2 regions of the Thalassospira sp. TSL5-1 genome follow, and region 2 is predicted to be linked to the other one. Evidence: riboswitches for the same ligand, from Rfam matches in the RefSeq annotation. Region 2 holds a riboswitch; the other holds the start of a gene.

Region 1 (3,099 bases), on a different contig from region 2:
GTTTGGTCGATGTCGCAAAAACCGGACCGATACCGACATAATCAATGACGGTTTTGTCGATTTTGCGGGCGACAGCTTCGGATTCAATCGATAGCCCCAGTATTTTGTCTTTACCCAGCTTTTGCCGGGCCATTTCGGCGGGCATATCGTCCTGGCCAATATGCAGGCCATGTGCATCAATCGCGATGGCGGCGTCAATATTGTCATTAACGATCAGCGGCACGCCGCTTCCTTCCATCGCCGTCCTCAATGCGCGACCAATTTCAATGAATTCACGGGTGCTGGCGGTTTTATGGCGTAGCTGGACCATTGTGGCGCCGCCCCTGATGGCGGCCATTGTGGTTTCCAGCATCGAATGATCGCGACATAAATCAGGGTCCAGAACCAGATATAGCGACAGATCAAATGTCATGACAGAACCTCGATCCCGGCGTGGGTTTCAAGGGCGGCATCATCAAGATTATAAAGGGCATCCAGGAAGGCCGTGGCAAAGCTGGCCGGGCCGGATGCGGTTTTTTCCGCCATCTTTCCGGCGGCGGCAAAACAGGCCAGGGCTGCAATGGTGGCCTCAAACGGGGCCTTGGGTGCCGTTGCGGCAAAGGCCCCAACCAGCGCGGTGAGCGAACAGCCCATCGCCGTTATTTTCGGCATCAGGGCAGACCCGCCGAGAATGCGAACGGCTGCACTGCCATCGGTGACAAAATCGCTGCTGCCTGTTACGGCGACCACGCATTTTTGGCTTTGGGCCAGGGTTTTGGCGGCTTCTTCGGCCTGTTCAACCGGGTCGCCACTATCCACCCCCTGACCGGCACTTTGCCCCCCGGCAAGGGCAATGATTTCGGAAGCGTTGCCGCGTATGATGGTGGGCTGTAACGCCAGCAGGGCCGCAACAGTATCACGGCGAAAACCGGTGGCAAAATGGGCGACCGGGTCCAGGATCCAGGGTTTTTGTGCCGCGCTGGCCCCCTTGGCGGCTTCCTTCATGCCTGCGACCCATTCGGTGGAAAGGGTGCCGATATTGACCGTGAGCGCCCCGGCAATGGCGGCAAATTCACCGCTTTCTTCGGGCGCATGGACCATCGCGGGCGAGGCCCCGGCCGCCAGCAGCGTATTGGCGGCTATATTCATTGCCACATAATTGGTGATGCACTGTACCAGCGGTGCAGTGTTGCGCATGTCGGTTAAAAGCCGGGCGGGGGAAAGGTTTGGGTGTGTGTCAGTCATCGCAAGGCTCCCATGCAGGTGCGTTTGGAAACCCAGTTCGGTGCCGGAATGATGTTGAAACGCGGTGTCATGCGTTTGCACCCTCCCTACGCCAGTATGAACTGGATCAGGTTCAACGGGTCACTGCGCTGTCTGATTTCTCAGCCGTAGCAGTTTCTCAGCCCCCTGCCGGGGCTCCCCTTGGTGAACCCGCAAGATGGGTTTTGTTGATCGTCCTGTCAATGTGCTGTTTGCAGGGGGGGATAGATTGGTATCAGCCCACAGGCAAAAAGAAAGGCGGGATGCCCAAACATCCCGCCTTCCGTTCCATGTATTTATCGGGCCGATTCTCCGGGCTTACTTACGCCGTTCCATTGCTGCCTTCAGGGCTGCGGCCATTGCCCCGCCCCCGGCATCGCCCGCCGACGCCGTTTTGGCATTGCCACGGCCACTATTGGCGCCATTACCGCCATTGCCACCCGGGCGGCGCGGCTGGTTGCGGTCCTGGTTGTTATGGCGGGCACCGCCGGGCTGGCTGCGCTGTTCGCGCCGTTCCTGCGTCCCTTCGTAATCCGGGGCGGATTTCATCGACAGGCCAATGCGTTTGCGCGGTGCATCCACTTCCATCACCGTGACCGAAACGATTTGCCCAGCCTTGACCACTTCGCGCGGGTCGGCAACAAATTTGTCGGCCAGTTGCGAAATATGAACCAGGCCATCCTGATGCACGCCAATATCGACAAATGCCCCAAAATTGGTGACGTTGGTCACCGTGCCTTCCAGTTTCATGCCGACTTTCAAATCCTTGATTTCATTGACACCCTCAATGAATTTCGCGGTTTTGAATTCCGGGCGCGGGTCTCGACCGGGTTTGTCAAGTTCGGCCAGGATGTCGCGGATCGTGGGCACACCAAAAACATCATCGGCGAATTTTTCCGGCCGCAGGGTTTTGAGGAACGGTGAATCGCCAATGATGCTGGCAAGGTCCCGGCTGCTTTCGCGGCTGATTTTTTCCACAACCGGGTAGGCTTCCGGGTGCACGGCGGAGGCATCAAGCGGATTATCACCGCCGCGAATGCGCAAAAAGCCCGCGCATTGCTCAAAGGCCTTTGGCCCCAGCCGTTCGACCTTGCGCAAATCGGCACGGGAACGAAACGCCCCATTGACGTCACGATAGCCAACAATATTGCGCGCCAGCCCTTCGCTGAGCCCGGCAACGCGGGTCAGAAGCGGGATTGATGCAGTATTAAGGTCCACGCCCACACCGTTCACGCAGTCTTCCACCACCGCATCGAGCGAGCGTGCCAGCTTTGTTTCCGAAACGTCGTGCTGATATTGACCAACCCCAATGGATTTCGGGTCGATCTTCACAAGCTCGGCTAACGGGTCTTGCAAACGGCGTGCAATCGAGGCCGCACCCCGCAGCGATACGTCCAGATCGGGGAATTCCTCGGCGGCAAATTGTGACGCCGAATAAACCGATGCCCCGGCCTCGTTAACAATCACCTTGGTCGCCTTGATTTGCGTAAAGGCATTTAGCAGCATGCCGGCAAGCTGGTCCGTCTCGCGCGAGAAGGTGCCATTGCCAATGGCGATCAGCTCGATTTTGTGTTTTGCTGCCAGGGCTGCCAGCGTGTTAATCGCGCCCTGAACATCATTACGTGGCTGGAACGGATAAACCGTTGCCGTATCCACCAGTTTGCCGGTGGCATCGACCACGGCAACCTTCACACCCGTACGCACCCCCGGGTCCAGGCCCATTGTGGCCTTTTGCCCGGCCGGGGCAGCCAGCAGCAGGTCTTTCAGGTTATCGGCAAAAACCTTGATCGCGTCTTCTTCGGCGCTGTCACGCAAATTGCCAAACAAATCAAGCTCGATCGACAGTGACAGTTTGAC
Region 2 (3,099 bases):
GGCAACAATGCCACCCCCACCCCGGCGCGCGCGCCCGCAGCCTGAACATCCATATCGTTCGAGCGTAAAACAACCGAGCGCCCCGCCAGCCGGTTTTCAAGCCAGCGATATTGCGGAATATCCGCACTGCTGTCATCCCAACTGATCAGATCCCAATCCACCTCGGGTTTGCGATAATCGGCCGCCCCATAAAAGGCCATCGGCATATCGGCCAATTTACGGGTAATGACGCTGGATTTTCGGGGTCGGGACAGACGAATGGCAATGTCAGCCTGACGGCGGTTCAAATCCGCCGACTGGGTTTGCCCCTGCAAAATCACTTCGATCGTCGGGTGTTGTTGACGAAAGCCGTGCAGGCCTGGCGCAATCACATGACGGGCCAGGGATGGCGGCGCGCTGATGCAAAGCGGCACCGAAACACCCGTCATCGAACCGGCTGCCGCGCGTTCCACGGCAAACATGGCGTCAAGTGCTTCCTGCCCGCGCCCCGCCAGCAATTGCCCCTCCTGGGTCAACATCACTGCCTTGGGCAAACGGTCAATCAAACGCAGGCCAACATCCACCTCCAGTGCGGCGACACGCCGGGCCACCGTGCTGTGATCAACCCCCAGCTTGCGAGCCGCACCGGAGAAACTGCCCGTTTCAGCCAGAGTTAGAAAATAGCGAAAATCTTCCCAGTTCATTTGTGCATTATCACCCATTTAGCATGCAAATATATGCAATTTCCCCCATGACAAATACACCGTAATCCTGAATGTGTCACAACATTCAGGAGACAGACATGAGCCGTATCATTCACATGGACCAAAGCGGCGGCGCATCGGTTCTATATGCCACCGACATTGAGCTGCCTGCACCACAGGCCAATGAAGTGTGCGTCAAACAAAGCCTGATTGGCGTTAATTACGTTGATGTTTATTTTCGCAAGGGCCTTTACCCGATGCCGAACCTTCCGGGCAGCATCGGTGTGGAGGCTGTGGGGACTGTTTGTGCCATTGGCAGCAATGTTACGGGTTTTGAAATTGGCGACCGGGTTGGCTATGCCGGGTTCCCGGTTGGCAGTTATTGTGCGATGCGCAATGTTGCGGCCAACCGCCTGATAAAGCTGCCCGATGACCTTGGCGATGAACAAATTTCCGGGTCGCTGCTGCGCGGTTTGACGGCGTATTTTCTGCTGGTGCATGTATGCAAGGTCCAACCGGGACAAAGCATGCTGGTTCACGCCGCAGCGGGCGGCTTGGGCCAGGTACTGGTGCATTGGGCAAAACAGTTGGGCATCACCACCTTTGGCACGGTCAGCACCGCCGAAAAGGCCAGGCTGGCGCAAAAACAGGGCCTGGACCATGCCATATTCTACAAAGACCAGGATTTTGAAACGGTCATCAGGGAGCTGACAGATGGTCAGGGCGTTGATTATGCCATTGATGGTATTGGCGGCGAAACCCTGAGCAAGAGCATCCGATCCACCAAACCCTTTGGGACAACGGCGAATATCGGCCAGGTCGGCGGGGATTTACCCTTGCTGAATGTCAACACGCTGGCAAACCGGTTTTTAATTCGCGCCAGTGTTCTGGCCTTCATCAATGACATGCCAAGGTATCATAATGCGGCAAAAGCATGGTTTGATATTTTGCGCCACGGATCCCTTCCGGCGGCACATATTTATGATTTTGCCAACGCATCCCAAGCCCATGCCGACCTTGAGGCTGGGGCAACAAACGGGGCCGTTTATCTGAAAGTCGATAAATAAGTCCGCCTCCCCGAAAATAAGGGCGATGACACCCCGGCCAATCGGGATCAAACGAAAAAGAATGATCTCAAAACTTGACGCCGGGGTTTCATCTGCGCATAGTCGGGTCATCTCCAGGGGGGCCCGTCGTAAACGGGCTGAGAGGTTCGGTGTTGCCGGACGACCCTTTGAACCTGAACCGGTTAAGACCGGCGTAGGAAGGATCGTATGACAGATACCGATACAAGACCGCCCGTTACCGGGCATTCACAGGCCCCATCCGGTCAAAACCGAACATCATTTGATGTTCACTTGCGCCATGCCTGTGTTGAATTTAATATTACCCGTTTGTTCCATAACCTGTCGCTTGATCTGGGCGCGGGCAGTTTTACCTGTTTGCTGGGGCCATCCGGCGTGGGCAAAAGCACCCTTTTGCGTTTTCTCGCCGGGTTGGTGGGCAGTGATGCCGCCAGTGGCACCATTACGTGTAGCGATGGCAAAGCCCTGAACGACCGGGTCGCCTATATGGCACAACAGGATTTATTGTTGCCGTGGCGAACCGTGCGGGAAAATGTGGTGCTGGGCGCTGTATTACGCAGCGAAAAACCGGACCTTTCCCGGGCCGATCATTTAATAGCCGAGGTTGGCCTGCAAAAGGCCGCGCATATGCGCCCGGCGGAACTGTCGGGCGGAATGAAACAACGTGCCGCCCTGGCCCGCACCCTGATGGAAGACCGGCCAGTTGTGTTAATGGACGAGCCATTTTCCGCCCTTGACCCGCTCAACCGCATGCGTATTCAGGACTTAGCGGCACGGGTTTTACAGGGTAAAACCGTTTTACTGGTCACGCATGACCCGCTCGAAGCCCTTCGCGTCGGCCATAAGGTGATGGTGTTGCAGGGCAGCCCGGCAACCCTGTCCGATGCGGTTATTCCCGACGGTCACATTCCGCGCGATATCACCGACCCGGTTATCCTGCGCCATCAGGCGGAATTGCTGCGGCAATTAGGGGCCTTGTCGTCACAAGGCGACCGGTCCGACCTGGCGGAGGCAAAGCCATGACCGTTACCAGATCCGTCAAATCCACCAGCCCGGCTGTTCCTGCCCGTTCTGTCACCCCGCTGGCAGAGCGCAAGCTGCTAAAACTCGCGCGACCCTTTATCATCATCATCACCCTGATCGCCACCTGGCAAATTGTCGTGAGCGTGACGGGCGCGCCCAAATATATGCTGCCCGCCCCCTATGATGTATGGCTGGCGCTGATCCAGCGCCATGCGGTGCTGCTGGATCATGCGGGCTATACCATTGCCGAAACCGTGATTGGCCTGTTTGCCGGGGCGGCCCTGGGGGCGCTGGCGGCCATGCCAATG

The links. Region 2 has a riboswitch for thiamine pyrophosphate ahead of LF95_RS06305 (ABC transporter ATP-binding protein). Riboswitches for the same ligand answer to the same signal wherever they lie in the genome.
Region 1: it holds a riboswitch for thiamine pyrophosphate, as region 2 does, so the genes downstream of both, thiM (hydroxyethylthiazole kinase) here and LF95_RS06305 (ABC transporter ATP-binding protein) in region 2, are expected to answer to the same signal.

What each region holds. Positions count from the first base shown of each region.
Region 1 covers NZ_KV880638.1:412,936-416,034, forward strand. The annotation lists gene thiE (thiamine phosphate synthase) at 1-412, opposite strand, end outside; gene thiM (hydroxyethylthiazole kinase) at 409-1,224, opposite strand; TPP riboswitch at 1,291-1,415, opposite strand; gene LF95_RS11430 (Tex family protein) at 1,561-3,099, opposite strand, start outside.
Region 2 covers NZ_KV880637.1:1,335,120-1,338,218, reverse strand. The annotation lists gene LF95_RS06315 (LysR family transcriptional regulator) at 1-683, opposite strand, end outside; gene LF95_RS06310 (quinone oxidoreductase family protein) at 782-1,750, shown strand; TPP riboswitch at 1,856-1,967, shown strand; gene LF95_RS06305 (ABC transporter ATP-binding protein) at 1,958-2,791, shown strand; gene LF95_RS06300 (ABC transporter permease) at 2,788-3,099, shown strand, end outside.